Regions from separate parts of the Thalassospira sp. ABD4_177 genome, predicted to be linked through region 1. Evidence: riboswitches for the same ligand, from Rfam matches in the RefSeq annotation. Region 1 holds a riboswitch; the other holds the start of a gene.

The links. Region 1 has a riboswitch for S-adenosylmethionine ahead of ACXAF0_RS13835 (methionine ABC transporter ATP-binding protein). Riboswitches for the same ligand answer to the same signal wherever they lie in the genome.
Positions count from the first base shown of each region.
Region 2: another riboswitch for S-adenosylmethionine. It lies ahead of metZ (O-succinylhomoserine sulfhydrylase); the one in region 1 lies ahead of ACXAF0_RS13835 (methionine ABC transporter ATP-binding protein).

Region 1 is NZ_JBSWWO010000002.1:234,457-250,469, reverse strand. It holds gene cysQ (3'(2'),5'-bisphosphate nucleotidase CysQ) at 364-1,182, opposite strand; gene ACXAF0_RS13885 (DUF2750 domain-containing protein) at 1,260-1,643, opposite strand; gene amrB (AmmeMemoRadiSam system protein B) at 1,649-3,127, opposite strand; gene ACXAF0_RS13875 (DUF7014 domain-containing protein) at 3,150-4,034, opposite strand; gene amrS (AmmeMemoRadiSam system radical SAM enzyme) at 4,133-5,221, shown strand; gene ACXAF0_RS13865 (N-acetyltransferase family protein) at 5,432-5,896, shown strand; gene ACXAF0_RS13860 (DUF2798 domain-containing protein) at 5,908-6,162, opposite strand; gene ACXAF0_RS13855 (hypothetical protein) at 6,297-6,785, opposite strand; gene ACXAF0_RS13850 (leucyl aminopeptidase) at 7,047-8,516, shown strand; gene ACXAF0_RS13845 (DNA polymerase III subunit chi) at 8,604-9,059, shown strand; gene ACXAF0_RS13840 (hypothetical protein) at 9,060-10,526, shown strand; SAM riboswitch at 10,687-10,764, shown strand; partial or broken gene ACXAF0_RS13835 (methionine ABC transporter ATP-binding protein) at 10,830-11,558, shown strand; gene ACXAF0_RS13830 (methionine ABC transporter permease) at 11,655-12,314, shown strand; gene ACXAF0_RS13825 (MetQ/NlpA family ABC transporter substrate-binding protein) at 12,403-13,203, shown strand; gene ACXAF0_RS13820 (diguanylate cyclase domain-containing protein) at 13,729-15,690, shown strand; gene ACXAF0_RS13815 (HigA family addiction module antitoxin) at 15,777-16,013, opposite strand, start outside.
Region 2 is NZ_JBSWWO010000001.1:809,279-825,291, forward strand. It holds gene ACXAF0_RS03740 (aspartate-semialdehyde dehydrogenase) at 1-777, shown strand, start outside; gene ACXAF0_RS03745 (sensor domain-containing diguanylate cyclase) at 872-2,308, opposite strand; gene ACXAF0_RS03750 (TrkH family potassium uptake protein) at 2,849-4,297, shown strand; gene ACXAF0_RS03755 (TetR/AcrR family transcriptional regulator) at 4,454-5,050, shown strand; gene ACXAF0_RS03760 (YciI family protein) at 5,054-5,341, shown strand; gene ACXAF0_RS03765 (DNA-3-methyladenine glycosylase I) at 5,345-5,953, shown strand; gene ACXAF0_RS03770 (ATP-binding protein) at 6,325-7,818, opposite strand; gene ACXAF0_RS03775 (dihydrolipoyl dehydrogenase family protein) at 7,898-9,325, opposite strand; gene ACXAF0_RS03780 (TVP38/TMEM64 family protein) at 9,318-10,112, opposite strand; SAM riboswitch at 10,339-10,413, shown strand; gene metZ (O-succinylhomoserine sulfhydrylase) at 10,490-11,692, shown strand; gene apaG (Co2+/Mg2+ efflux protein ApaG) at 12,156-12,548, shown strand; gene folE (GTP cyclohydrolase I FolE) at 12,638-13,228, shown strand; gene ACXAF0_RS03800 (IS110 family transposase) at 13,265-14,206, opposite strand; gene ACXAF0_RS03805 (c-type cytochrome) at 14,469-14,918, opposite strand; gene ACXAF0_RS03810 (fructosamine kinase family protein) at 14,979-15,839, opposite strand; gene ACXAF0_RS03815 (low molecular weight protein-tyrosine-phosphatase) at 15,865-16,013, opposite strand, start outside.

The sequences.
Region 1 (16,013 bases):
AATGGGTCTATTGCTGTCCAATTGCATAGTATTTTTGGCGATATACAAATTTGTGCCGTCCAACCTGATTTCAAGAAGGAGACTGAAATAACTCAATTTTTTTGGAAATAACGCGCCGGGCAGTCTAAAAATCAGACACAAAGGCATAATCGATCACGCCTTGCAGACGGGCGTTGATCGTGCCGTGAGCCGTACTGTCGGCGAAATTTGGAAACAATGAGGGGGCGAGCCCCGGTGTTTTGTGTTCGGGGTTCGGGGGGCTCGGGCCTTGTTCGAAGGCGCCTCGTTGTGAGGCGTCGTTCCTGGTCTTAACTTCTGGCCCAGTCTTAACTTCAGGCCCAGTCTTTCCTTCTGGCCTGGTCTTTAATTCTGATAGGTGACCGGCACGCTTGGGCTGCGTGCGATGAAGAACGGGTTGCGGAAATCGGCCTTGCCGTAAACGAATCCTGATCCGTCCATATTTTCCACCACACCACCAGCTGCCGCCAGAACCGCGTGACCGGCCCCGATATCCCATTCCATGGTCGGGCCCAGACGCGGATAAAGATCAGCTTCACCGGCTGCGACCAGACAAAGCTTGAGCGAGCTTCCCGCCGGGCGCATTTCCTTGACCGCAAGGTCGCCCAGAAACGCCTTCATCGCTTCGGGATCGCCGTGCGAGCGGGAGCCGACCACGACCACACCATCTTCGGGCATGTCACGCACTGAAATGGCGGTGGTTTTCGGCTCCATGACATTGCCTTCAATCAGCTTTGCACCATCCGGTCCGCCATAATAGAGCTTGTCGATGGCCGGGGCATACACCACGCCCAGAACCGGTTTTCCCTTGGCAATAAGGGCCACATTGACGGTGAACTCGCCATTGCGCTTGATGAATTCCTTGGTGCCGTCCAACGGATCGACCAGCCAGAAGAAATCGGTCTCCCCATTCACATCGGGCACATCGCCCTTGGCGGCACTTTCCTCGGACACGATTTTAACATCCGGGGTCAGCGCACGCAGCCCCGGCAGAATCACGGCCTCTGCCGCGTCATCGGCCTCGGTCACCGGGCTGGCGTCATCCTTGGAACGCACTTCGAAATCGGTCTGATAGATTGCCATCATCGCGGCCCCGGCCTTGCGGGCGATTTCAAGGAGTCCGTTTTCAAGGGCATTGGCATCAGCGGGCAGGGCAACGGTCATGGCTCTCTCGTCTCTCGGGAAAAGTTATCTGTCCCTCGGGAATAGGGAATTTTGACCGTAAGGTCCAGTGCCGCTTTTCAGCTTTGCTTGCCAAACCGCTCGGCCATGACGTCCTTGAGCGCGGCCATCAGATCATCGCTCAGCTGATCAAGGCTGACGACAATCGCGGGCTTGCCCGGGGTGGGGCAGATGCCCGCCATGATCTCCTCGGCCCGCCATTTCACCATCAGGCTTTCGGTCAATTCAACAAGGGTGATGGCGGTGGGTACATGATCGCTTTGAATGCTGGCCGCAAAGCTTTTCGCTTCATCACGCAATGCAAAGATCGGGCAGAATTTCTCGCCAGCGTCGTTTGTCTGCAGCAGCCAGCCATTATGATAAAGCGCCCAAACCCCTTCCCATTCCGCCACCTCGGCGATGAAGTCGGCGTAGCGCGTATCATCTTGTGTCTTGCTTGCCATGGCGTTTAATCCTGCTGATCCCAAAAGCCGCTCGGGGAAGCATCCCGTGAGGATATCCCGCGCGTAATAAACCGCTCTGCGCGCATATTGGGTGACCAGTGATCCATCGCAAGCCCCGCCTTGCGCTTAAGGTGGGCGAGGAAATCTTTCGGATCGGGCAGCTGATCCCAAACTTGCGGCAGGAACAAGCCCCGCCGATTGCCATCCGCCAGAATGATCCCGTCCTCAAACGGCGTCAGCTTGGCAACAAAATCCGCCTCATCGGCAAAGGTAAATGGATGCGGTGGTGACAGCACCGATATCGAAAGCTCCAGATCATCATTGATCTCTTCGCGTGATAATCCGGCAAAGCGCGGATCACGGAATGCTGCCTTGAACGCATTCTCGCAAAGATCAGTCGCAAGCGGCGCATGCGCCATGATCGACCCGATGCATCCGCGCAGCTGCCCGGCCTTCTTGAGTGTCACAAAACACGCCCCCGGTGCGGACAACGCCGGACCAAATTCATTGGGTGAAACCGAAAGCGGCGCCCCGGTCTCAAGCCCATGCAGGATCGATTGCCGACAAAGGCCCAGCATCTCGGCCCCGTGCGTCTTGATCAGATGTTCGGTCGCCTTGGTAAAATCATCCTCGCCGTCCTCGTCGTCATCCTGCATCCCCGATGCCTTTCCGTCATAAAGCGCCCAGGCACCATAGCCGACAACACGCGATTTATCGCCGGTCACATCGCCGGAATTGCGCATGCCAAGCGTCTTGATCGTCATGCCGCGATTGCGCGCCGCAATCAGTATTCCGGCGACCGGCAACGCGCCACAGGCATCGCTGGTGTCGATGTTTTCGGCATCAAAATTCTCGATCATCGTCCGTGTGCGATTATCCATCTGTTGCGCGGTGTCATAATCATGGAAATGCGACAGATCCGATGAAATCACGATCAGGGTTTCCGGCCCGCCCCAAAGCTTCTCGATCACTTCATGCACTTGCCGCGGGCTGCACCGGCTGACCAGAAGCGGCACAATGCCGATATCAGCACCCTCGCCAAACAGGCGCTGGATAAACGGCAATTCGATCTCAAGCCCGTGCTCAAGCGTGTGCGCCTCATCAAGCATCTGCACATGCGGCAACGCCAACGCCTTTTGCAGTGCTGGCAGGTCACAGCGCATCGTGCCAAGTGGCGTCGCAAACCCATCGGCACGCGCCAAAGCAATCCCCTGAAACGCCATGCGGTGTGCCGGCCCAATGATCACAATGCGTTTGATGGTGTCCTTGAGTGCCCTCACCGTGGCAAAGCCAAGCGCCGCCAGACTGCCCGAAAACATCAGACCCGCATGCGGCACAATGATCGCCTTGGGCGGTGTGGCTTCTTGCTGCGCAGCGTCCGACTGCAAAGCTGCACCCATCAGCCCGTCAATCTCGCTACGCAGCAGATCGGCATCGGCCGGATAAAACGTCCCGGCAACAGCAGGCGGGCGGATGATGGTCATGATTGAACTCGGTTTGTGACTATTAATCGTTACGTTCTAGGTACGTTTCGACAATATAAAGGAGATTGGCAGTGGCATGATGGATCGCAAGGCGCACAGCTTTATCGGAGACCGCTTTATCTGGTCCACCATGTCCGCTTTCCCGATTCCGTATTTCGCCAAGCCCCTTTAGCTGGTTGGTGATCGGAGCAAGTTTATCAGATGAAATAGCAGGAAATAGACCGTTCTCTGACGCTTTTTGAACCAAGGGCATATAGGTGTCTCTGGCGCTATACTGTATACCCAAGTCATCGAAGATTGTTTTGAGGGTCGCCTCGACGGCTTTTACGGTATTGTCTATTGCGTTCTGAAGGCTCTCACTCGAACCAGTTTTGTAATCTATGAATGCTTGGCGAAGATAGCCATATGCGTCTGTAAAAAGGTCTTGATTCAACAGGCTGATGGTTGGAATTACAGCATCATTTGTTAGTTCTTCATCATCGACAGGAACAAGATTCATAGAGCTAAACTTGAAGCCAACGCCAGCGAGTCTAAGGCGATAATTTACGCGATATATCGCGTCATCTTTTCCCTGATAGTCACTGCAGTCACAAAGCATTAGTTCTAGAACAGTCAATGCGTATTCTACGTCTTTTAATGTCTCGCCGCCCTCGAGCCCATTATGAAGAAATTGATTTAGTTCTCGCGCGTAGCTGTAGTTCTCCATGTATCCTCTGGGATTACCGGCAGAGTTTAACCGATAAACGCCTAAAGCATGTCGTACTTGTTCGACGATATTTCCGTAGCTGATTTCTCTGTTTTCCAAAATCTGCCAACATTGCGCGCGTGCTTCCTGAGGAAAATGATCTTTCTCAAAAGTTTTCGGCCATTCTCCTCGTTGGGATTTCATTCTCTCAAAGAACAGCATCAAAGCACTTCCCTTGGTTGTTTTCGTGTTACGCGTACAAGCCATAGCATGATAGCTTAACAGTTGAGAGGATAGACAAGCTTTTCTATGGTTTAGTGTTGCAAAGCAATTCCGATACCGTCCCGGCCCGCTACTGGCACCATCTTGAGGATGGCCGCATTCAGTGCGACGTCTGCCCGCGCTTTTGCAAGCTGAAGGACGGGCAGCGGGGCTTGTGTTTTGTCCGCGCGCGCCAGGGCGATCAGATGGTGCTGACGACGTGGGGGCGATCCTCGGGCTTTTGCATTGACCCGATCGAGAAGAAGCCGCTCAATCACTTTCTGCCCGGAACCCCGATCCTGTCCTTTGGCACGGCGGGCTGTAACCTGACCTGCAAGTTCTGCCAGAATTACGAAATCTCCAAAGCGCGCGAGATGGATAAGCTTTCCTCGCTCGCGACACCTGAAATGATCGCCAAGACCGCCAAGGCTTATGGCTGCTCTGCGGTGGCGTTCACCTATAATGATCCGGTGATCTTTCTCGAATATGCCGTCGATGTCGCCATTGCCTGCCGTGAAATGGGTTTACGGACCGTGGCGGTGACGGCGGGCTATATTGGTGATGAGGCGCGCGTGGAATTCTTCCGCCATATGGATGCCGCCAATGTCGATCTGAAGGGTTTTACGGATCGCTTTTATCATCAGCTATGCTCGGCCCATCTGGATGATGTGCTGGAAACGCTTAAATATCTCCGTCATGAAACCGGCGTCTGGGTGGAGCTGACCAATCTTGTGATCCCGGGCGAGAATGATGGCGACGCCGAGTTCCATGAAATGACGTCATGGGTCCATGATGAACTCGGCCCCGATGTGCCAATGCATTTTTCGGCCTTCCACCCCGACTGGAAAATGATGGATACCCCGCGCACCCCGCCCGAAACACTGGTGCGTGCGCGCAGGATCGCCATGCAAAACGGCATCCGCTATGCCTATGTCGGCAACGTCCATGACAAATCCCACAGCAGCACCTTCTGCCATGCCTGCGGCGAGATCCTGATCGGGCGCGACTGGTATCAGTTGTCTGACTGGAACCTTGATGCCCATGGGGCGTGCAAAAGCTGCGGCACCCATTGTGCCGGTGTGTTTCAGGCGCAGCCGGGCCAGTGGGGCCCGAAACGCCTGCCGGTGCGGCTAAAACCCACATCCTGACGAACCCCGTCATTCCGGGCGGAGCGAGAAGCGCAGACCCGGAATCCATCGCGCGGTGGTGCCTTGTAGATCCCCGCTTTCGCGGGGATGACACTGGTTAAGGTTCGGTTGGAGCAGCGACCTGACGATTTCGCTGGCACTCTCGCGTCATATCGCTACATTGCCGCCCAGTTTGATGCGGTTGATAAGAAAGCACACACAGTGGCCGGGATGAAAATTCGCAAAGCACGATTGGGCGATGTCGGGGCAATCTTTGCCATCCGAAGCCGCGTGCGCGAAAACCATCTCTCGGCGTCTGAACTCGCCGAACGCGGCATCACCAAGGCGGCCTTTGGCAAATGGCTTACCCAGGGTTATGGCATCTGGCTTGCCGATCTGGATGGCTCGGCTGCCGGGTTCGCGATTGCGATCCCGAGCGAGGCCACCCTTTGGGCGCTATTTGTCGATCCGGAATTTGAAGGGCGCGGGGTCGGTGCGGCTTTGCTGCGCACCGCCGAAGACTGGCTGTTTGCCAAGGGATGTAATGACATCTCGCTCACCACCGGGGCCAATCCCGATAACCGCGCGCATGGCTTTTATGAAAGCCACGGCTGGCATAGCACAGGCGATGTCGAAAACGACGAGGTGGAATATATCAAATCCAACCCGTCGCTTTCGCTGTTTGATTTCGGCTGATGAACCGTGGCTCAGGCCGCCTGCGTGCTGCTGTCTTGTTTGACGATCCGTTTCAGGATCTTGCGCACCAGCGGTGCGACAACCAGCACACCCGGGAACGCAATCGCCCAGGACGACACATAAGCCCCCATCCACAATTCAAAAAACTTCGACCAGTCCGAAATCGCGATCGATGTCGCGATGCCTGAAATCAGAAAGGACTGGATGCCCGAAAGCAAAAAGGCAAAGGCAACGGGCTCCAGACGGCGGGGAATAAAAGGCTGCATGGGGTCTTCTTCCGATAATGCGAACAATATACCATAAAATTATGATGTAATGTTTTTGTTCGCAAGTCTCTGCGCAATGTCAATTTTCAAGTCGGTTTAATTTCTGGGTAGGCTGCTTTGAGTGACTTCGTTAGCTAGTATTTGGACATGATCTCTCGCATCTTATCCTGAATGGCAGATTGCAAGGGTGGTGTCATTTTAAGAAAACAGTCTATCTCTGACGGCGATAAATATGCATCTGGCTGAGATGTAATTACTGTTTGAACATCTTCATGCTTCCAAGGTTGTAGTCGCCATAGCCCTGGATCTGAGTGTGCGCTGATTTTATTTCTTTTTTCACAAATATCGTTGTGAAGACGCATCTCTGCATCATTGTATGGAATTAGTTTCTTAGGGAAATTGTGACCGCCTCTGCCGGGTGAAAATGGACGCGCGTAACTCACTATCAATGAAGTGACATAATTACATTGATGGAAGTAGGCATTTCCTCTTTTCCAAGGTTTATGGAAGTATCCTTTTTTACGTATGTAAGCAGCGCATTGGCGGGAAAATGCAATATCTTCTCGGGAAATGTGGAGCTTAGTATATTGACGCATGTCATGTTCGCTGAGCTGTATCAACATTTGGAATCCTTGGAGAAACTGGCCATTCCTGCGAGAAGCGGTATGGTTAAACGTACGCTAAAGTAGAATGAGCATCGATGTTTTTGAGTGTTCATAAAATTTAAGAGTGCTTGCGCGTTTCATTTCATTGAAATCCGACACCTTTTTCAACGATAAGCCTTTTCAAGCGCGTTATTCACGCTAGATTAGGAGCAGCATTTTGATGCGCGGTTGCTTGATAAGGACCGCGCGCCCCGAAACATGACAGGAGTCCTGTTCACCATGAAGATCACGTTTTCCGATCTCGCCATTCCGAAAAGCGGTGCGGTTATCGCCTTTGCGACCGAAGGTGCCGATCTGATGCCCAGTGCCGTTGCACTTGATGAGGCAACCGGTGGTGCGATCACCAAGGCGATCAAGGCGTCGACCTTCAAGGGCAAATCGGGCCAGAGCCTGCAGGTGCTGGCACCGGCCAATGTCGATCTGTCGCGCGTGATCATTTTCGGGATCGGCAAGGAAGCCGAATTTGACGTGATTGCCGCCCAGAAACTGGGCGGGTCTGTCACCACGCGTGCCATCTCGACCGGCGAGAAGGAGCTTTCCGTTCTCTTTGACATGGAAGGTCTGGCGTCTGATTTCGCAACCGGTGCGATGCTGCGCGATTATCGTTTCGACAAATACCGCACCACCGAAACCAAGGAAGACAAGCCGGTCCTCAAGGCGCTGAAGATTTCAGCCCACGATCACAAGGACGCCAAGAAGCAGTTTGATTCTGCCAAAAAGGTTGTCGAAGGCGTGTTCTTCACCCGCGATCTGGTGTCCGAGCCGGCCAACGTTCTCCATCCCGAAAGCTTCACCAAGGAAGTCAAGGCGCTCGAAAAGCTCGGGGTCGAGATTGAAGTCCTTGACGAAAAGGAAATGAAAAAGCTTGGCATGGGTGCGCTTCTGGGCGTTGCCATGGGATCGGCCCAGAAACCGGCCATGGTTGTCATGCGCTGGAACGGCGGCAAGAAAAAGGACGCTCCGGTCGCCTTTGTCGGCAAGGGTGTGACCTTTGATACCGGTGGTATCTCGCTCAAACCGGCTGCTGGCATGGAAGACATGAAGTTCGATATGGGCGGGGCCGGTGTGGTTTCCGGCCTGATGAAGGCGCTGGCGGGTCGTAAGGCGAAATGCAACGTGATCGGCGTGGTTGGTCTGGTGGAAAACATGCCGTCATCGACCGCACAGCGTCCGGGCGATGTTGTGACCTCCATGTCCGGTCAGACGATCGAAGTCATCAATACCGACGCCGAAGGCCGTCTGGTTCTGTGTGATGCGCTGACCTATGTGCAGGAAAAACACGATCCGCGTTTGATCGTCGATCTCGCAACCCTGACCGGGGCGGTCATCATTGCACTTGGCCATGAAAATGCCGGTCTGTTCGCCAACAATGATGATCTGGCGACCCAGATCAGCACGGCCGGTCTTTCGGTTGATGAAACCGTCTGGCGTCTGCCGCTGGGATCTGGTTATGACAAGCAGCTCAAATCCGACATTGCCGACATGAAAAATGTCGGCGGTCGTGCGGCGGGCTCGATCACGGCTGCCCAGTTCCTCAAGCGCTTTATCACCAAGGACCGCCCGTGGGCGCATCTTGATATCGCCGCCATGGCCTGGTCAACGTCCGACAAGGAAGTCACGCCCAAGGGCGCGACCGGCTTTGGCGTGCGTCTGCTTGATCGCTTTGTCGCTGATAACTACGAAAACTAAGCCCGCGCGCACTGCGCTGGAATGGATTTTGTGGGGCAGGGTGTTGATCACCTTGCCCCATTTTCATGTTCGGGATAAAACCGCCTTATGGCTGATATCTGGTTTTACCATCTCACCAGCATGCCGCTGGAACGGGCCTTGCCCACATTGCTCTCCAAAACATTGGAGCGCGAAAAGCGTGCCGTGGTGATGACCGGCAATGACCAACGCATTGAAGCCATCAATACCCTGCTTTGGACCTATGACCCGGCAAGCTGGTTGCCCCATGGTTCGAAATCCGATGGCGATGCGGAAATGCAGCCGGTCTGGCTGACCGATGAGGATGAAAATCCCAACGGTGCCCAATTCCTGTTTCTGACCGACCGCGCCATGAGCGAGAAGGTCGGCGAGTATGAACGCGTCATCATGCTGTTTGATGACCGCGACCATGATGCCGTGGCCGAGGCCCGCACCCGCTGGAAAGACTGGAAAGACGCCGGCCACAAACTGTCCTACTGGCAGCAAACCCCGCAAGGATCGTGGGAGAAAAAGGCCGAAAGCTGAGTGCCGGGCAAAGCGCTCAGGCTTCGAAGGAGTATTTTCATGGTAGACAGACATCCCTTGGTGAACCTGATGGCGTGGTCACAGCGTCCGGAGTGGCAGGACCATTATGGTGAAATGGTTGAAGAACACCTGGGCGACACATGTGACCGGTTTGATCTTGATTTCGACGATATTTTTGATCTGTTTTCTGAGGATTTCGGTGCCGTACTGAACGGCTATATTTTCGAGGATTTTGTCACAAAAATCTTTCCCGGAAATCTCAACCTTGCCGATGAATATCTCAAACGCCGGGGATGGAAAGAAAAGCCAGCCATACGCAACTATATCCGCGCGCTGAAAGAATCTCGAATCCGCCTGTACGAAATTTCCGGGATAAAAAAGGACGAAGGCTTTTTTGCCCGCGATATCATGGAAGCAGATGAACCGGTCTGGGTGAGTGAGAAATCCGGAACCCATTTTCTCAGGCAGTGGGACCGGGTAGCCGGGCGGCTTTTGAATGTTAATGGCAAGGTGCAGTTTACCGGCGGTCTTCTGCCTCTGGATGCGGATATGGTTGCTGAGGTTCTTGAGGTAGTGGATCTGATGGCAGAAATCAGCCCTGCCGATATGATGAAACTCACGACCGAAATGACCAGCGAAGCAGATGATCCGGATTTGTCCGCCGCCTTGGCTGAGCTCGACAAGGGTGATCTGGCATTGCCCGATATTGATGAAACAGAGAGCTTGGCAAGCTTGTGCAGCAGTGTCTATGTCCGTCACTGTGTATCACGCATTCTTGACCCCGATATGCCGGTGCTGGTGAATACCGACGGTGATCCGATTGAATGGCACGAAGTGCGGTTTCCGCTGTCAAAGGGGATCACACAGGCAAAGCTGCGGCCCATTCTTAATAATATCCCCGAGCTCAAGATAGAAACGGCCAAGTTCTGGAATTGGCTGGAAACGGATAAACCGGCAACGCAGGCGGAAGTCAGCGATCAAAATGTCAGGATATTGTCCACAACAATGGATACAGGTGGAACTGTTCTTGGAAATGTGGAACTGGAAGGCCGGAATTTGTTTCTTACGACCAATTCGTTTGAGCGCGCAGAGCGTGGTGCAAACATGATTGCGGCTTTCCTCGAAGGCAAGGTCGGGAGACCGGTGGTCCGGATTGTCGAAGCCGATGAGGGCGAACATGGCGCAGATGCGGATCGTTTGCCATCGCGCGATGATCCACAACTCTACGCAACCCAGATTGAAATGGCTGATCAGTATTATCGTCAACTAATCGACCAGCCGGTTCCGGCACTGGATCAGAAGACCCCGCGTGAATTGTCGAAATCACGCCAGCCCGAGGATACTGCAGAACTGGTGCAGTGGATTAAACTGCTCGAAAACCATCTGGAATCAAGCCCGGAAGGCAGTCCCCTGCGAGAGGTCGATGTTTCCTGGATGTGGGATGAACTTGGCGTGTCGCCCTATTGATAGTTTGTGCGGTCGGTGATCCTAAAACGGGCTGGGGGGCGTAGCTCTCAATTGAACATAAACACTTAAACAACTGTAATATATCGGGTTGTAATACGCGCCATGCGTAAAATGCATGGTCATTGTCATTGAACAATGACGTCTAGTCAGATACACAGGACTCATTGATCGCGCCGATTTGCTCCTCAGCTTGCGGGCGCGCTAAAAATGCGGCTAAAGCGAGAGGGCGTATATGCTCCGTATGTACGACCGCCTCGGTTAAGCCGCGGCGGTTTTTTTGTATCTACGGAAAGGTTGAGACCCATGATCCGGCTCTCGAACGTCCATAAAACTTATGCGGCCCGGCGTGGCAGCGACGAACATATCGCATTGCGCGGCATCAATCTTGATATTGCAGCAGGCGAAATCGTTGGCGTCATTGGCCGTTCCGGTGCAGGCAAATCCACGCTCATCCGCTGCATCAACCTGCTTGAATACCCGACATCCGGGACGGTCACGGTCGATGGCACCAATGTCACGACCCTGTCCAAACGTGATTTGCCGCTGTTCCGCCGTCAGCTTGGCATGGTGTTCCAGCACTTCAACCTTCTGTCTTCGCGCACGGTCTATGACAATATCGCACTTCCGCTTGAACTGGCCGGTGCCAGCAAGGCCGATATTGCCAAGGCGGTTGATCCGCTATTGCCGCTTGTCGGGCTTGAAGAAAAGCGTGATCGCTATCCGGCTGAACTTTCCGGGGGCCAGAAACAGCGTGTCGGTATTGCACGCGCGCTGTCATCAAACCCCAAGGTTTTGCTCTGTGACGAGGTCACCTCGGCCCTTGATCCGGAAACCACCCGTCAGATACTGACCCTGCTTAAAGACATCAACAAACGCCTCGGCCTGACCATGGTCGTGATCACCCATGAAATGGCGGTGGTCAAAGCGCTCTGTGACCGTGTGGCGGTGATGGATGGCGGCGTGATCGTCGAAGAAGGCGGGGTTGATGGCATCTTTGCTGATCCCAAGCACGCGACCACCCAGTCACTTCTGGCCGATGAATTCATGGATTTCCGCGCCGGATCGGATGCAAACAATAAGACCACCAACACGACCACCGGTGCTGCAGCCGGGCAGGAGGGCTAAGTCATGTTTTCAACCCTTGCACCCATTCTGCTGCAGGCGACCTGGGAAACCGTTTACATGGTTGCGGTTTCGCTCAGCATCGCCACGGTGTTTGGCTTGCCGCTCGGTGTCTTGCTGGCAACATCCGGCCGTGGAGAGCTGTTTGAAGCGCTGTGGTTCCAGCGCCTGTTTGGCCCGCTGGTCAATGCGACGCGCTCCGTGCCTTTCATCATTCTTGCGGTCGCGATCATTCCGTTTACCCGCTTTGTCGTGGGGACCTCCATCGGGACTTCGGCGGCGATTGTACCGCTGACGGTTGCTGCCATCCCGTTCATTGCCCGCATCATCGAAGGGGCGATCCGCGAAGTGGATGGCGGCCTGATCGAAGCGGCCCAGGCCATGGGGGCGCGCCCGGTGCAGGTCGTGACCAAGGTTCTTCTGCCCGAAGCACTGCCCGGTATCATTCACGGTCTGACCCTGACCGCGGTGACCCTGATTGGCTATTCCGCGATGGTGGGTGCGGTTGGTGCCGGTGGCCTTGGTGATCTTGGTATTCGCTATGGCTATCAGCGGTTCCGCCCGGATGTGATGGCCGCCGTTGTCATCACCCTGATCGTTGTCGTGCAGGCCGTGCAAAGCTTTGGCGACTATCTGGCGCGCAAGGCCGACAAGCGGAATATCTGAGCCTTTCATCGAACAAATTCCGAATGTGAGGATTGCTCACATTCGTCAAATTCCCGCACAAACCCAAAAGAAAACAAGGAGTTTTACAATGCGGTTTTTCTTTAAACTGACGGCGGCTGCGGTTCTCGCATCGGCGCTTACCGGTCCGGCACTGGCCAATGACGCGATCAAGATCGGCGTCACCCCGGGTGCGCATGAAGAAGTCATGGAAGAAGTCGTCAAGGTGGCTGCCACCAAGGGCTTGGACATCGAACTGGTCAGCTTCTCGGACTATGTTATCCCGAACCAGGCGCTTGATGATGGCGATCTGGATGCCAACAGCTTCCAGCATGTGCCGTATTTGGATAACCAGATCAAGGACCGTGGTTATGAGCTGTCGGTGGTTGGGTACAACATCCTGACCCCGATGGGCATTTATTCCAACAAAATCAAAAGCCTTGATGAGCTGCCCGAAGGTGCCGAAGTCGGCATTCCGAACGATCCGACCAATGGCGGCCGTGCGCTTCTGGTGTTGCAGTCCCATGGTCTGATCAAGGTTGATCCGGCGGTTGGTCTTGTCGTCAGCCCGCTTGACGTCATCGAAAATCCCAAGGATATCAGCTTTGTAGAGCTCGATGCGGCCCAGCTGCCGCGTTCGCTTGATGATCTGGATGCGTCGGCGATTAACACCAACTACGCGCTCGAAGCCGGTCTGAACCCGATCAAGGATTCCATTGCAATCGAAGGCAATGACAGCCCGTATGCTAACGTGATCGTCACCCAGACATCGCGCAAGGACGAGCCGTGGGTCAAGACGCTGGTTGAATCCTATCATGATGATGCGGTCCGCAAATTCATCGAAACCAAGTATGAAGGCTCGGTCCTGCCGGTATTCAAACTTCCTGAATAATCTGACCGATTATTCAAAATAATTGAAAAGTCCCGTGGGGTTTGCGCCCTGCGGGATTTTTTTATGGCGATGTGCCAAAACCGCGTAAATCAAATTGTATGAGGAATAGGTTGTCCGGCGTGCACGTCCGGATTTGATCATGGGATTTTCGGTGGTGTGATTTAGGCGGGGAGGCGTGCCGGGTTTTGGGGCGCAGGTGCCGTGGATGGTATGACGCAGTCAGATGACGCCAAGGGGACCCTGAAGCATTTTAATAAGACGTATAGGCTAATCTCTTTGCATTTATTGGAATAGTTATAATAAATAAAAATATGATAATAATATGATTTAAAATAATAAAATTTGAAAAATTTCAGGCGGTGTCTTGTAAATGCTGGGAGGAAACGCATGTATGGGATCATACGACCGCATAATATGTGATCTGCTGGCAGCCCGCGCTATGTGCACAGGATCGCATCCTTGCGACGATCAGGGGCCCAAAAACGCGAGAGCCCCAAAGCCCAAGAGCGAAAAGCCAAAAGCACCATGATCAAATTCGGTCATCTGAAATCCTTCCTTGCCTGTTTTGTGCCGCTTAGTGCGGTGTTCCTGCTCGTCATCGGGCTGCTGGCTTGGGAGCGGGCGAATGTCCGGGGCAAGCAGATCGCCGATGACCAATCCTTTGCGCTCGACAAATCGATTGCCATCATGCGCGAGCGCATCAATGTAGTGGTGTCTGATCTGCTGATCCTGTCCGAGAGCACCCAGCTTGACGCGGTCATAGACGGGCGTACCGACAGGGCGCAGCTTGCCAGCGAGTATGAGCTGTTTGCCTTGCGCCGCGGGATTTATGACCAGATCCGCTATCTTGATCATGACGGGCAAGAAGTGGTGCGGGTCAATTACGGCAGTGGCATTCCCTATACCGTGCCCGCGGGTGAATTGCAGAACAAGGCAGACCGATCCTATTTCAAGCTGGCCGCAAGCGCCCCGCGCGGCACGTTTTACATGTCGGGCATCGATCTGAACCGCGAATTTGGCGAGATCGAACAGCCGATCAAGCCGGTCATCCGGCTGGCATCCCCGGTCTTTGATCGCCTTGGCGACCGTCAGGGTGTTTTGGTTTTGAACCTGCGCGCAAGTCCGATGCTGGCCGAAGTGATCGGGCCGCTTGAACGCGATGGCGCACATGCCTTTGTCACGGACGAGGACGGCAACTGGATTATCGGCGGCGAACCGGGCGAAAACTGGGCCCGCGATCTGACCGGAACACCGGCAGTAGTGGCCGACCGGTTTGCCCCGGCCTGGGAACAAATGCAGGCGGGGGAAACAAGCTTCGTCACCGATCAGGGCTTTTACACGGTTGCCCGGATTGAGGTATCCGACCTGTTGCTGCGCGGGGATTTCGGACAGAAGATTTCTGTCATTCTGGAAAATGACATTGCCCAGACCAGTCGCCTGAACCTGTTTATCGGCGCACGCCTGCCGGATGAACAATATCACGCCTTGCTGAGCCCGGATCGCAACATGCTGACTGTTGTCAGTATTGCGGTGATCTTGCTGATCGCGATTGGCAGTGCCGCCTATTCCTGGACCCGGCGCCGGCAACTGGTGGCAAGTTTCGGGGCGCGGTTGTCCGAACGCGTGCTGGAAGTATCGAAAAACAGTGTGGTGATCACGGATCCGGACGGTATCATCCGCAAGGTCAATCCGGGCTTTACCGCCATGACCGGCTATCTGCCCAATGAAGCTGTTGGCAAGCCGCTGGCCTTTGTCCGGGCCGAGCGGGAAAACACCGAGGAATTGGATGAAATCCTGATGTCGGCGCGCGCGAGCGGCACCTGGGAGGGCGAGGTCCGCAACCGGCGCAAGGATGGCAAGTTTTTCTATTCCAATGTCGTGATCAGTGCGATTGCCGACCCGGAAGAGGGGGCGGTGCATTATGTCGAAATGGGGCTGGATATCTCGCGCCATATGGAAAATGCGCAGGAACTTTGGCGTCAGGCCAATCACGATGCCCTGACCGGTTTACCCAACCGGTTGCTGTTTGAAGACCGGCTTGAAGTGGCCTGCGGTCACGCCGAAAGCGAAGAATACGCCATCGCGCTGCTGTATATCGATCTTGACGGGTTCAAACCGATCAATGACCAGCATGGGCATGAGGTCGGGGACAAGGTTCTGCGCGTGGTGGGCGAGCGGATCCGCGAAACCGTGCGCCACGACGATACGGTCGCCCGTCTTGGCGGCGATGAGTTTGCCGTCATTGCCGAAGAAGTCGCAAGTCATGAGGAAACCGACTGGATCGCCCAGAAAATCCAGACCGCCCTGCAGCGCCCGATGGAATTTGGCGGCCTGACCATCACGGTTGGCGCCAGTGTCGGTATCGCAATCTTCCCGACCGATAGCCGCGAAAGTGTTGCGCTTCTGGGCTTGGCGGACGAGCAGATGTATCGCCAGAAGCGCTTCCGCAAAGGGAACGAGAAAAAGCAGGCCAACGGATCGCGATAATTCCGGGGGCAGAGCAAACAAAAAAGGACAGTCCGATTGGGCTGTCCTTTTTGCGTTAGAGCGCGCGGCTATGGTCGCTGTCAGGCTTATGCCGCAGCAGGAGAGGTGACCGGGCGGGCGCGTTCGATCCGCTTGCGGCGATCAGGGATATTGTGGGCTTCCCATAGATCATTGCGGGTCTGGGTGTTGATCCAGAATTCCGCGCTGTTACCAAAAACGCGGGCCAGGATAAGCGCCGTATCAACGGTTATCCGGCGTCGGTTGTTGCACAGCTCGTTTACATGCTTGCGCGGAACGCCCATGGCTTCGGCCAGAGCGGTCTG
Region 2 (16,013 bases), on a different contig from region 1:
GATTTCGCCAAGAAATATGCTCCTCAGATCGCCGAAGGCGCGGTTGTGATTGATAACTCCTCGGCGTTCCGTTTGAATGATGACGTTCCGCTGATCGTGCCGGAAATCAATGGCGACCTTGCCAAGACCGCAAAACTGGTCGCGAACCCGAACTGCACCACGGCGATTGCAGCCGTAGCACTTTGGCCGCTGCATCAGGCATTTGGCCTGAAGAAAGTGATCGTTTCGACCTATCAGGCTGCATCAGGTGCCGGTCAGCCGGGTATGAACGAACTGCGTGAAGGCCTGGCTGCCGGTCTTGAAGGCAAGCCGGTGCCGGCAGAGGTGTTCTCGTCCCCGCTGGCCTTTAACGTTATCCCGCATATCGATAGCTTCCAGGATAACGGCTATACCCGCGAAGAGATGAAGGTTACCTGGGAAACGCGCAAAATCTTTGGCGCGCCGGATCTGCCGGTATCGTGCACCGCGGTTCGCATCCCGACTGAGCGCACCCATTCCGAAGCCATCGTGGTTGAGACCGAAAAGGTTGTTACCCCGGACGCCGCCCGCGAAGTGCTGGCAAAGGCCAAGGGTGTCAAGCTTGTCGATGATCCGGCAAACAACAAATACCCGATGCCGATGACCGCGACCGAACAGTACGATGTCGAAGTTGGGCGCATTCGCACCAACCTGATCTTTGGGGATCACGGCCTGGAACTGTTTGTTGCCGGTGACCAGTTGTTGAAGGGTGCTGCCCTTAATGCTGTTCAAATTGCCGAGGCATCCATCGCCGACTGATCGCGATCCATCCGGATTGAACAGAAAACACCCCCGACAGAGCGTTCTGTCGGGGGTGTTTTGTTTGGGAAAGTTTGGTGTGCGGGCCTATCGATCAGGACAGCGAGATGTGATCCCGACCCGACGCCTTGGCGGTATAAAGCGCGTTATCCACACGTGCCATCAAGGTATCCAGGTCTTCGCCGTCGCGGTACTCGGTGACGCCAGCGCTGATGGTGACCGGGATATGATCCCGTCCAAAGCGGACCGGGGCATTGCGCACATCATCGGCAAGATCCCGCGCCTTGGCCAGGGCTTCCTTGCGATCCTTTCCGGGGAACAGGATGACAAACTCATCTCCACCCCAGCGGCAGATTACGTCTGCTTCCTGCACGTTCTGGCGGATCATGGTCAGAACTTCGCGAAGGGCAGCATCCCCGCCCGGATGGCCATAGCCATCATTGATTTCCTTGAAACCATCAATGTCAAAGCACATGACCGACAGGGCTGTTTTCTGACGCTTGGCGTTCTGTGCGGCCTGAGCAAAGAGCATGTCAAAGACCTGCCGGTTAAAGGTGCCGGTCAGTTTGTCCCGCGAGGCCAGCTCTTCGAGACGTTTTTGATAGTTGCGTACTGTCAGGAAGGCGACGAGCCCGACGATAACCGTGATCAGAAGCGATATCGCGATATTGATAAACAGCGTGTTTTGCAGGCGCTCGTCAGATGAATAGTCGCTTTGTTCGACAATCAAGAGCCAGCCAAATTCGGGCACCAGACGGCTGTTGACGAAATAGGTGTGTCCGCCATCTTCGTAGCTGATCGACGCGCCCGGCGATGTCAGGATTTTGGTCGCCTGATTGCGCATGCCCGGGCGTTCCTGCAGGCTGTGCGCATCGCCAAAGCCGCTGCCGCGCAGGGTGACGTGGCCTTCGGTATCGATGAAATAGATCGTTCGGCCATAGCGTGCCTGATAGGTCTCGATCAGGTTGGTCACAGAACTGACGGCAAGCCCCACACCGGTAATGCCGATGACATTGCCGTCATAATCACGCACCTGGTAATTGACGAAAATCGACATGCGTGACCGGTCGACCGTGTCCTGATCGATGTTGATTTCATAGGGCTGCTTGCTGTCGCGCGCCCGGAAATACCAGCCATCTGCCGGATCATCTTCACTGACCTGCTTGATCACGCCGGTCGGGTGATAGTAGTTCCGGGTTTCCTCGGAGATGAAATAGGACGTGATGGTGTCGTAGCGTGACTGGATCTCGGCAAGATACTTGGTGATCCGTTCCTGATCTGTCTCACCCGACAGCACCCAGTCGCGAAAGAAGGTGTCATGCGCCATCAGCGAAGAAATAAAGATCGGCTGCAGCAGATCGCGCTGAATTTCTGAATAGATGTTGTCGCTGGTGAGCGGCAGCGTGCTTTCGGAGATTTGTTCTTCAAGGGAATCGCGCGCGACATAAAAGCTCACAAAGCTTGTTGTCAGAAACCCGACAGCAAGCAAGACGCACAGAACAATCGCGAAGTATAGTTTCTTTCCCCGCACGGGAAGCTCCCAATAGACAGTCACAGGTGGCAATCGATGATTGTATACATCGTTTATGGCCAGCCTAATCTAGGGGAAACTGAGTCATGTTGCACGACACAAATCAATTACCCGCCGGTTTGTATGGGGCAATTGCTGTTGGGGAAGTCTATCGAAACCGGGGCGCGATTTTGAACCTTTCTGACCGGTCGCCCAGCATATCGAAATCGCGGGAATTCTTGGCGTATGTGCGGGGGATGTCTGGGATTATCGGGGGCCGTGCAGCGTTTCTATTTGGGGAATGCGAACCGGGCGGCGATGGCGAATACTGGCTGTTTTTATGGGGAACTTGCTTGTTTTGTCAGGGTGTTCGCGTGAGTAAAGGATGAAAAGGACTGGACATTGTGGCGTCATGTGCCAAGAATTTCGCTGCTTGTGATGAATGGGGTACATGTTGACCGGTTTTTCGGGTATGCAGTGCCTCCCAGAACAGAACATCAGACGCACCATATGCCGTTTTCCCGGGGGGATTGCACGGCGTATGTGCCAAGAGGCGTTTCATTGATCGATTTCCGTCCCATTCTTTTCATCGTTGGCATTCTGCTATGTACGTTGTCGATCGGCATGTTTATCCCGGCACTGGTTGACCTGTATTACGGTCAACGCGACTGGATCGTGTTCTCGGCGGCGTCCTTTGTGTCGCTGTTTGTCGGCGGCGCATTGATCATGATGAACCGCATGGATAATCTTAAGATCAACTCGCGCCAGGCCTTTATTCTGACGACGTTAAGCTGGCTGGTTTTGACTGCGGCGTCCGCCTTGCCATTTGCCTTTTCCGATCTGGATATGTCCTATACCGACGCGTTCTTTGAGGCGATGTCGGGTATCTCCACGACCGGGTCGACGGTGATGGTCGGCCTTGATAGTGCGCCGCAGGGGATCTTGCTATGGCGGGCTTTGTTGCAGTGGCTGGGCGGGATCGGGATTATTGTCATGGCGATTGCCGTCATGCCGATGCTGCGCGTTGGTGGTATGCAGCTTTTCCGCATGGAAAACTCCGATAAGTCTGACAAGGCGTTCCCGCGTGCGACCCAGATCGCCATGGGCATTGCGATGCTTTATCTGGGCTTTACCGCCCTTTGGGCGATCATGTTGTGGTCGGCGGGCATGACGCCATTTGATGCGATTGCCCACGCAATGACAACGATTGCGACCGGCGGGTTTTCGACCAAGGATGCGTCGATCGGGCATTACGACAATGCGACAATCGATGTCATCATTACGCTGGGCATGGCGACCGGGGCGCTGCCATTCATCCTGTATCTGCAAATGCTGCGTGGACAGGGGAAACCGCTGTTTCGGGACAGTCAGGTGCGCTGGTTCATTACAATTGCAGTGACGATCATTGTCAGTCTCGCACTGTGGCATTCCAAAACCAATGGTGTCGACTTCCTGTATGCGTTGCGCTTTACGTCGTTCAATATCATTTCGGTCATGACCGGTACCGGCTATGCCACCACGGATTACGGTTTGTGGGGGCCGTTTGCGGTGACGGTATTCTTCTTTGTCATGTTTATTGGTGGCTGTGCGGGCTCGACAACCTGCGGGGTGAAAATCTTCCGTCTTCAGGTTTTGTATGAGATCGCCAAAATTCAGCTGTCGCACATGCTGCGCCCGCACGGTGTTTTCATTGCGTACTACAACCGCAAACCGCTGTCCGAAGATGTTACGGAATCGGTATTGAGCTTCTTCTTCCTGTTTGTTTTCTGCTTTGTGGTGCTTGCGGCGGCCCTTGGCGCGATGGGGCTCGATTTCATTACCGCGGTGTCGAGTGCCGGTACGGCAATTGCCAATGTTGGGCCGGGTCTGGGACCAATTGTCGGGCCGTCGGGGAACTTCGCAACCCTGCCGGACGGGGCCAAGTGGCTGATGTCGATCGGGATGCTGATTGGCCGTCTCGAGGTCTTTACGGTTCTGGTCCTGCTGTTCCCGGCCTTCTGGCGGGACTAAACAAAACTCAAAACGATTAGCGCGAAAATTTCAAGCACCTGCAGGCGACGCTTGCAGGTGCTTTTTCATGTGGTTGACATTATAGGACAATTGACCTAATTCTAGAAATAGGACAAACGTCCTAAATCAGGTTGAATTGTGCGGATAGATCAAAACATGGCAGCAGAAACACGGGATCGAATTATCGAGGCAGCGGACCTGCTATTTTATCAGCAAGGGTTTGAAGCCACGTCATTTGCAGCTATTGCGGCCAGTGTCGGCATATCGCGTGGCAATTTCTATCACCACTTCAAAACCAAGGATGACATCCTTGATAGCGTGATCAACCGGCGTCTTGCCACTACCGAGCAGATGCTTGATCGATGGGAAGTGACCGGATCAGACCCCGCTGAACGCATTCGAAGCTTCATTCATATCTTGATTGTTAATGGCGAGAAGATCCGGAAATTCGGCTGCCCGGTGGGGACGTTGTCGTCAGAATTGGCGAAGTTGAACCATGCCGCGAAAAGCGATGCCGCCGCACTGTTTACTCTGTTTCGCAGCTGGTTATGTCGCCAGTTCGAACGGTTGGGCTTTGGCGAAAGATCGGATGAACTGGCCATGCATGTCCTTGGCCGAAGCCAGGGTGTCGCGACCCTTGCCAATGCGTTTGACGATGATGGTTTCTTGCATCACGAGGTCGATCTGATGTGTGCCTGGCTTGACGATCAGATTGCCAGACTTGCCACCACCAACAACTCAATCAGGGAGTAGAGGATGTTTACGATTTTTTTGAAGTTTGCTGAAAATCGCGAAAAGGCCCTGGAATTCATGGACGCGCACAAAGCATGGATCAAGCAAGGCTTTGATGATGGTGTGTTTCTGATGGTCGGGAGCCTGCAACCCAATATGGGCGGTGCCGTTCTGGCGCATGGTGTGTCACGAGATGCGATTGAAGCCCGTGTGAATGATGACCCATTCGTTGCTGAAGGCATCGTTACAACTGAGATTTATGAAATCTCGCCCGCGCGCACGGATCAACGCCTTAATTTTCTGATGGCTTGAACCATGAGCAAAACAACAATCGGAACGGACGGAAAATGTCGGTGCGCATGGTGTGATGCTGCGCCCGAATTTAACGCCTATCACGACACGGAATGGGGCTTTCCGGTTACCGATGACATCCGGCTGTTTGAGAAAATCTGTCTTGAAGGGTTTCAGTCGGGATTAAGCTGGCGCACGATCCTGAGCAAGCGCGAAAATTTCCGCAAAGCCTTTGCCGGTTTTGATTTCCACAAGGTTGCGGAATTTGATGATGGGGATGTTGAGCGCCTGCTTGCGGATGCCGGGATCATCCGACATCGCGGCAAGATCGAAGCATCGATTAATAATGCCAAACGGGCCTGCGTGATGGTCGCCCGGGAAGGGTCACTTGCCGCATATTTTTGGCGCTTTGAACCGAAACCAGACGAAGTTGACCCTCCACAGTCAGCGTCGACATCGCCAACGTCGGTTGCACTTTCCAAGGATCTCAAAAAACGGGGATGGAAGTTTGTCGGGCCGACGACCGCGTTTGCCTTCATGCAGGCGATGGGCCTGATCAATGATCACGCGCAAGGTTGTTTTTTACGACAACAGATTGACGATATTCGTCAGTCGATGGTGCGGCCAACCTGAAACACAGCGATAAAAAACACCCCTTTCCCGGATGTGGGCAAGGGGTTTTGAGGGCGGGGACCGGTACGGGGCCCCTGATGATAATCCGGCAAGGATTATGGGGCTTTGTCGTTCCGTATTTCTTGAAGTCCAGCCAAGGGGACAGCTGCAACAGGGTATCGGGCGGCTTCAAAATCAATAGGGTACGGCAGTAAATCAGGTGGCGACACCGAACCTTGGGTCAGGAGCGGATCGGGGATCGGGATCAGGCCCGGCATCGCCATAACCCAAAGTGACAAATGCCAATCAAAAGATAAAATCGAATATCAAATAAAATTCGATAGAAAAAATCTATGATTTGGGTGCGTTGCGGTGGTGCGATGCCGCAGAAATCAACTGTTGATCGGTAATTTGACTGTGAAAACAGCGCCGTCTGGTCCTGTTGCAGTGAGGCTAAGTTCACCGTTATGGGTGCTGATCAGTTCGCGCGCGATGGCAAGACCAAGTCCCGTACCGCCTTCGCGTCCACTGCCGGCAAACGGTACGAACAGGTTCTTGATCGCCTTTTCAGGCAGTCCCGGGCCGTTATCGGTGATGACAACATCAATGAAATTGCGAGATTTTTCCGGTTCGGTGCGGCTTTCCGCGCCGCTTTCTGGTTCAGGCTGAATTTTGTGGGTGATGGTTACAACAGTGGCCCCGGCTTCGATCGGGTTGCGCATCAGGTTGCTAAAGGCGCGAAACAGCATGTCGTAATCGGCTTCAAGCATGACATCGTCGGGAAGGTCGATCTCGATACGGGTTGGGCAGGGTTCATCGTCCTTGCGCGCATCACCCATAACACCATCAAGAAGCTGCTCGCATTTTTGCAGCAAGATCTGATCACGGATTTCTTCAATCAGCTCAATCAGGGTAAAGGTCGCCAAATCACGCGGCGGCGGGGTTTCACGCGCAAATGACAGGGTTTGTTCACTGATATAAACCGCGCGTTCCATCGATGATAACAGGCGTGGCACAACAGCGCGGACTTCGTCATCTTCGCTTTTGGCAAGTTGTTCTGTCATCAGCATCGAGGTGGCCAACGCATTGCGCAGATCATGACTGATCTTGGTGGCTGCCGTGCCAAGGGCGGCAAGGCGGCGGCGCTGATTAAGCATCGCCTGAATGTCTTGCTGCATCATCGCCAGTTCCTGGCGCGCCACACCAATCTCGTCATCACGTTCGCCCGGCGTGATCAGGGCAGCTTTGTCCTGCGGGTCTTCGCGAAAACGAATCATGTCATGGGTCAATGTCCGCATCGGGCGGACCAGCAGACGGTTAAGCGCGAAATAGACCAGGCCTGCGGTAAAGAACGAGATCATCAGCGACAGGCCGAACACCCGCCAGCCGAAATTGCGCATCGCCTCGGTCAGGCGATCTTCGTGAACAAGGACTTCGATCTCGAAATCTGGCGCCATGGATGGCATGCCAACCACGCGCAATACCCGATTTTCGGTCTGGCTAAGGGTTGATAACCCCTCCATCAGCGCCATCGGGATCGAGAAATCTGTCAGCTGAACTTCCTTGTCGACCTTGGCGGGCATGTCATCACGCTGAAGCAGCAATTTGCGATCTTCGCGGCGCAGGATGACCGCCTCAATCCCGGCATTGGAAAGAAGTTCACGTTCAAGATCGTCGGGGATCATCTGGTCGGGTGTGGCTTCAAGGGCAAGGGCGGCGAGATAGCCTGAATCAAGATGCGCCTTGAGCCAGTCAATGCGAAAGCGCGCGACAGAGGGGGCAAAAACAAACACCTCTGCCAGCATCACAAAGCTTACCGTCAGCACCAGAAGGCGCGCGGAAAGCGATTTGGCCCAGGGGGGCAATTTGAGATGCCGGTTATTCATGTTTGGATGTTAGGCCAATAAGGCGAAAAAAGTACAGCAATACAGGTGCTTGTTTTCATGCGCGATTCAGGCAAGCCGGTTATCCGAACTTAAGCAGGAACCGCACCAGCTTGCGCGTTTTTTCGCTAAACAGGCTGGGCGTGTACCAGGTGCCGGCGACGCGTTTGGACAGTTCGCCAAGGGTCGGATAGGGCGCAATCATCCCGGCAATGGCGCCGATCTTCATTTTCTTGCTGATGGTAAGTGACCAGACGCCGATCAGCTCGCCTGCCTGCCGCCCGACAATGGCAGCGCCAAGAATTCGGCCCTTTGGCGTGGTGATGACCTTGATGAAGCCTTCGGTTTCGGCTTCTGCGCGGGCGCGGTCGTTTTCCGCGTAGTCCCATGTCACAACGCGGATATCATCGCCGAACTTCTCGCGCGCGGCTGTTTCGGTCAGGCCGACCTGTGCCAGTTCCGGGCTGGTATAAGTTACCCATGGCACGCCACTGTGATCGACCTTGGCCGGAAGGTGGAAAAGCGCATTGCGGATCACGATGCCCGCGTCATATCCCGCCATGTGGGTAAATTGCAGCCCGCCGGTGACATCACCAATCGCAAACACCTTACGGTTTGAGGTGCGCAGACGGGCATCAACCGAAATGCCGCGGTCGCTGTGCTCAATACCGGCATCTGACAGGCCAAGAGTTTCCACATTGGGCTTGCGGCCGGTTGCCAGCAAAAGGTGGCTGCCTTCAAGGGTGATCTCGATACCCTGATGTTCGATCACGACCCTGATCTGATCATTTACATCAAGGACTTCCTTGGTTTTGGCACCTTCATAAAGACTGATGCCATCGGCCTTGATGCGGTCACGCACCACAGCCACCAGATCCGGATCGTCCTTGGGCAGGATGGTCCCCATCTCAATCACGGTGACCTTTGCGCCGAGCTGGTGATGGGCCTGCGCCATTTCCAAGCCAATGGGGCCGCCGCCAATAATGATCAGATGATCCGGGCGGCTACGGTTTTCAAAAATGGTTTCGTTGGTGAAATAGCAAACGCTTTCCAGTCCCGGGATCGGCGGAACAGCCGCGCGCGAACCCGTGGCAATGACAAAGCGTTTGGCCCTGATTGTGGTGTCGCCAGCAATGACTTCGCGCGGGCTGGTAAAGTGTGCTTCGGCCTGAATTACGGTGCAGCCGAGTTCTTCGAATCGCTCGACCGAATCATGCGGGGCAATGCCCGCAATGACGGAATGCACATGATCAATTGCACGGCCAAAATCGACATCGACTTGACCGGTCGCAACACCAAACCGTGATGCGCGGCGCGCATTTTCCGCGGCATGACCGGCCGCCAAAAGCGCCTTGGACGGAACGCAACCTGTATTAAGGCAATCGCCCCCCATCTTGCCCTTTTCGATCAGGACAACCTTTGCGCCCATCTGGACCGCACCCGCCGCGACAGACAGGCCGCCGGACCCGGCGCCAATCACGCAGATATCGGTATCGATAATTTTACTCATTTGAGTTGGCCCCGTTTTTACGTTGGCGCAGTTTTTTATAGGCGACTGGCAACAGGGCCAGCACGGCCAGTCCGATGATCGGGGTCAGGATACGCGGTTCAAAGATGATGCCAAGATCAGGCGTCTTGCCCTGATCAAACAAGGCGCCAAGTCCATCGCCGATAGAGGCATAGACGAAAGTACCCGGAATAATGCCGATCATGGTCCCCAGAACAAAGGAGCGCAATTTGACCCCAAGAAGGGCGGGCACAAGATTGACCAGCCAGAACGGGAAAATCGGGATCAGGCGCAACACCATCAGATAGCTGAAGGCGTTTTCAGCAAAGCCTTCTTCCATCTTGCGAACGGCGTTACCGGCCTTGGCCCGCATCAGATCATAAAATGCATAGCGCGCGGCAAGATAAACAATTGTCGCGCCAATGGTGGCCCCGACCACAACATAGGTCGTCGCAAGAAACGATCCGAACAGAAAGCCACCGGTAATGGTCAGGATCGATCCGATTGGCAGAGACAGGGCGACCGAAACAACATAAAGCCCCACAAAGACCAGAATGCTTGAAACCGGATTGCCGGCAACAAAACCCTGCAACAGGTCGCGGTTTTCACGCAGCGTATCAAATGACAGCACATCAAGGATACCGCTCGCCCATGCCAGAACCAGTCCGCAAATCAGGATCATCACCGGCAAAAGCTTGCGCCAGAGCGGCTTGGGGGTGCCTTTGATTTCTGCCGGGAATTCTGGTTTCTGGTCGGACAAGTGTGACACCATTGAACTGGTTTTGGTCATTTATTTCAGGCTCTTGCAAGTCGTGTGTTCGCTACGATGTGCAAATCCCGAAAAACAGGATCGCATTATTTGTTCCAACATTAGAGAGAAATTTCAAAACTTGCTTATGAACTGCTTTCACCATTCCGTGAGCTGCGATTGTGTTATCCGATGTGCAAGCGCACCCGGATATGCGCAAAAATCCTGAGGGTGTGGCGCTTGACGTAGGGGAAAACTGGTCGTATCGTCACCGCATCGTGGGATTTGTCGACCGGCTTGCGGCCACGTAAAAAATCGCTAAAGAGGGGTGTTCTGGCTTCGGCCCTGACCCATTCACGCCGGTCAGGGTTTTTTTGTGTCCGGATCACACCAATATCCGGGCATGTAGGAGCAAGACGATGACGACCGAAAAAAAGGCTTCCGATAACTGGCGCGCGGCGACCCGTTCTGTACGTGGCGGCACAGCGCGCAGCGGCTTTTGCGAGACTTCCGAAGCCATCTTTATGAATTCCGGCTATGTGTATGACACCGCTGCTGAGGCAGAGGCCTCCTTTGATGGCAGTGGCCCGGAACGCTATGTCTATTCCCGTTTTGCCAATCCGACCGTTGGGATGTTCGAAGAGCGCCTTGCCCTGATCGAGGGCGCGCAATATTGCCGTGCGACGGCATCGGGCATGTCAGCGGTGTGGAATGCATTGGCAGCCAGCACCAAGGCCGGTGGTCGCGTGGTTGGATCGCGCGCCTTGTTCGGATCGTGTGAATTTATCCTGACCACGCTTCTGCCGCGGTTCGGGGTTGAAACCGAACTGGTGGATGGCACCGACAAAGACGCATGGGAAAAGGCGCTGTCGAAACCGGCAGATGCGGTTTTCCTTGAAACCCCATCCAATCCGACGCTTGAAGTTCTTGATATCGCCTTTATCTCTGAACTGGCGCACAAGGCCGGTGCAAAGGTGATTGTCGATAACGTGTTCGCCACCCCGATCCTGCAAAAGCCGATGGAACTGGGTGCTGATATTGTCGTCTATTCCGCGACCAAACATATCGATGGTCAGGGCCGTTGCCTTGGCGGGGCGATCCTGTTTAACGACAAGGAATGGCACGACGAACATCTGACCACTTTCCTGCGTCATACCGGGCCGAGCATGAGCGCATTCAATGCCTGGGTGCTACTCAAGGGTCTTGAAACCCTGAGCCTGCGTGTTGATCAGCACATTCGCAATGCAACTGCATTGGCCGAATTCCTTACGGAACAGCCACAGGTGTCACGCGTTCTGTATCCGGGACTGAAAAGTCACCCGCAGCACGAATTGGCAATGCGCCAGATGTCTGGCCGTGGTGGTGGATTGATTGCGATTGAGCTTGCCGGGGGCAAGGCAGCGGCATTCTCGCTGCTTGATAACCTCAAGCTGATTGATATTTCCAACAACCTTGGCGATGCAAAAAGTCTGGCGACCCATCCCTGGACCACGACCCACCAACGTGTGCCAGCCGAGGACAAGGTAACGATGGGCATTACCGAAGGCATGCTGCGTCTATCTGTCGGTCTGGAGGATGTTGATGACCTCAAGGAAGATCTGTTGGCGGCCCTTGCTGTTTAAAAGCTTGAAGCAACAGTAATCCTGACATCGATCCGGCCCGTACATTGTGCGGGCCCTTTAGTATTCGCCCCGATCTTATGCCGGTTTGTTTTGACAGGCGACTGGTAGTTTCGGGACGGATTGTTTAGGGTCAGGACCTATTAATTTGATTGGAATGGCATACGTTATATATGTGGGATCCAAGGAAAAGCCCGCAGAGCGGGTGGGAACCCCGTGCAAGGGGTTTGACGTAGGAGCTCGCAAATATAACGTATGTCTTGCAGATCGATCAGATTTGCACGGCCTACTTTGTCGCAAAAACTTGAAAGATGTATATCTTCCGGCATTTTTGCTTCGCGTATCCGAACAAATCTGATCGACCATTCGAACCAAATTAATAGGTCCTGACCCTGCATAAAGGTCCATCTATCGCAATCTTGGCTGACGCAAATTTGACTGGAACACCCTTGGCCCGGAGATATGCATGTATTCGACCGTAACCCACGACATCAAGGTATCGGTAAAGCCGATGTTCCTAGAGGACGAATCAGATCCGGAAACCCATCGTTATGTTTGGGCCTATCGTATCGAGATTGAAAATCTTGGATCAAAAACCGTTCAGTTGTTGAACCGTCATTGGCAGATTACGGATTCGCGGGGCGAAACCCAGGAGGTCAAAGGCCCGGGCGTCGTTGGCGAACAGCCTGTTCTGGCGTGCGGTGAAAGTTTCAATTACACAAGTGGCGCGCCATTGACCACGCCAAGCGGCTTCATGGTCGGGACTTTCGAGATGACGGATATGGACGGCAATCATTTTGATATTGCGATTCCGGCCTTTTCGCTCGACAGTCCGCATGGGCAACACACTGTGAACTGATCGGATCAGCCAACAGTATCAGTTAAAGCGGGTCAGGAGCCCCACCAAGGCAGGCGTTAATCCTGCGGAATATGACAAAAGGATTTGGTATGTGCAGCGAACATAACCCGGTGAAGCGTCCGACACGCGAAGAAGCAGAAGAAGCGGTCCGGACACTTCTGCGTTGGGCCGGGGACGATCCCGACCGCGAAGGTCTGCGCGGAACCCCTGATCGTGTGGCACGCTCTTATGGCGAATTCTTTGCCGGTTATCAGCAGGACCCGGCAGAAATCCTGCGCCGGACGTTCGAAGAAACCGACGGCTATGACGAGATGGTCGTTCTGCGCGACATTCGCGTCGAATCCTATTGTGAACATCACATGGTGCCGATCATCGGGGTTGCCCATGTCGCCTATCTGCCGCGCCGCCGTGTTGTCGGTATTTCCAAGCTGGCCCGTGTGGTGGAGGTCTATGCCAAACGCCTGCAGATTCAGGAAAAGATGACGGCACAGGTCGCCAACACCATTCAGGAAGAACTTGATCCGCTTGGTGTTGCGGTGGTGATCGATGCCAACCACCAATGCATGAGCACGCGCGGTGTCCACAAGACCGGCGTTTCCATGGTAACCAGCCGGATGCTGGGGGCGTTCCGCGATGATCCGATCACGCGTCGCGAATTCTTTGCCATGATCGGTCGCTAACACCAATCCGATCCTGCCATACAAAAAGCAGCGGTATTAACCGTCAAGTATTAAAGCATAGTGGTCACGCATTCTCGCATTGAGGATCGTGACCATTTTTCTGACGACGGCAATGACAGCAACCTTTCCTGGTTTTCCGTTTTCAGTCAGGCGCTTATAGAAGTCGCGCAGCAGCGGGTCGAAGCGTATTGCCGGTAATGCGGCGTAGTAAAGAGCATTGCGCACTTCCATACGTCCGCCGCCAATCATTCTTTTGCCCTGGAACAGACCGCTATCCCTGTTGATTGGGGCGACACCGACCAACTTTGCAATCTGCCCTTTTTCAAGCAATCCGATCTCGGGCAATTCAGCGATCAGCACACAAGCCGTTACAAAACCCACTCCCTTCTGGGTCAACAGAACATGTAATATCGCCGTCAATTCCGGGGATGAGTCTACACACTCGCGCATCAGCTTCTCGACCTCCTGTCTCTGACGGGTGAGGAAGTTGACGGTTTCCTCGATCAGGGCCCGAGCCGGATTATCAGGCTTCTCAAGCCGGTTCTTCTCCTGGATCAGCATGTGTGTAAGTTGGCGCCGACGGGCAACAAAATCAGCGAGTTTATAGCGGGCTTCATCTGTTCTGGCCATCAGGCGCGGCGACATGCGTTGGCCGTAATCAGCCAGTACAAAGGCATCAATCCTGTCTGTTTTGCTCAGGGTTCCTGACGCTTTGGCAAAGTGGCGGATCAGAAGGGCATTGACCTTTGAAACAGGTAATTGTGCAGCTTGCAAAGCTCGAACCAGAAGGCGTTGATAGCCGCCGGTTGGCTCCAGAACAATCCGCTCCAGCCCCGGGAAAGCCTGCAGTCTGGCGATCAGGTCTGCAATCCCGGTTTCTGAATTGGCAAAGCGCAGGGTGTGTTTGTCTGGTAAAATGCACAGATCAAGCGAGGATTTTGATACATCGATACCAACAAAACGGGTAGTATAAGACACGGCAATGTCCTCCTTATACTCGAGCGTCAAAGCTCTTCCAGCGGTTCGACAATGCCTCCAGAGACCGTGAGTGTTCAGCTTTTTTACGGATGTAAAAATCCAAGGCCGCATCAACACCTCACGGATCCGGGAGCCTGCGTATACGCAGGCTCCCAAATGAAAAGAGGCACGAACATCATACCAAATGTTCGTGCCTCTCAATGTATAAGGCCGCAGCAGATGCTGCGGCCTTTTTTCATGAACGATGCCGTTTGCGTTCGAGCTAGTCCTTGAAATCGCTATGGCAGGATTTACAGGTCCGCATCATCTGACCAAGGGCGGCCTTGAAGCCGTCTTCCGAACCGCCATTGGATGCAACGGTTTTAAGATGACCGGCCTTGGCATTCAGTTCGTTGGAAAGATCGGTGAATGTCGACCAGTCATCCCAAATGTCAGAAAGGGCTTCGGACGGATGTTCGTTGCTGCCTTCGGGGAAAAGGGCAGTAAAGGTTTCGCCGGAATGGCCTTCAATAATGGCGGCGGATTTTGCGACCTGTTCCGGGTCATATGGTAGGGCACCCTTCATCATCGGCACCATGATTTTGACCTGCTGGCCGATGGCCTTCATGCCATCCATGCGTTCCTTCACCACACCGGTCGCGCCTTCATGGGCGATGGCGGCAATACTGACCGTCATGGTCAGCGCGACGGTGGCTCCAACTAGAATTTTCAACTCTCTCATCCCCTTTTATGTGCGTATTTCTCTCATCAACTCTTAGGCAGTTGTCGGATGCTATTGACCAAATCGGGCAAGGATGTGGTCAAAGGAACCGACATAATGTCCCCCAAACAGGCGAACATGAACCAATAGCGGGTAAAGGTTATACAAATCACGGCGTTCCTCAAAGAAGCCGGGCGAAATTGGCAGTATTTCGTTGTAGCGCCCAAAGAATTCTGGTGTCAGATCGCCAAATAACGTCCCGAACGCCAGTTCGATTTCCGGGTCGCCATAATAAATCGCCGGGTCAATCAGGCCTGCCAGCTTGTCGGACTGACACAGGATATTGCCACCCCACAGATCGCCATGCAGCAAGGAGGGCTTGCTGTCTTTTGGTAAATAGCGATCAAGACGCTCAATCAACCGATCAATGCGCGCGGCCATGCTGCCGGGCAGTTTACCCTCGTGCAGTGCCAGTTGTGCCATGTGGTGCAACCGGTGCTCGGCAAAGAAGGTGATCCAGTTTTCTTCAGGGGTATTGGGTTGGGGTAAGCCGCCGATCAGGGTGTCAAACTCAAGTCCGAATGCGGTGGAGGTGACTTGATGCTGGGCGGCGAGTTTTTCTGCCAGATCAAGCTGTACAGATCGGCTCATGCGGTTGTCATTGGCGATATAGGTCATCACCAGGCATGTATCGTCCGCATAAACAACGTCCGGGCAGTTGATCGGCGAATGTGCCCTGAAATAGCGCAGCATATCCGCCTCGATCGCAAGGCCGGCGTCGCTACGATTGCTTTGCTTGATCACCAGTTCGCGGCCATCATCAAGATCAGCCCGCATGACATCAGCAACGCACCCGCCCGAAAGCGGGGTGACGGATCGCAGGGCCGATCCCGTGTGGCGTTTGATCAGATCTGCGAGCGCGGTTTTATCCATGACAATCCCTGGTCATAAACGCGACCTAGACGCCGTGCTTTTCACGAATGTCGGATAGAAGCTTGTTTGAGGCTTCCTCGATCATGTCAAAGACATCGACAAATCCGTTGGCACCGCCGTAATACGGGTCCGGCACGCTTTGCCCGGCCAGTGTCGGATGGTAATCAAGAAACA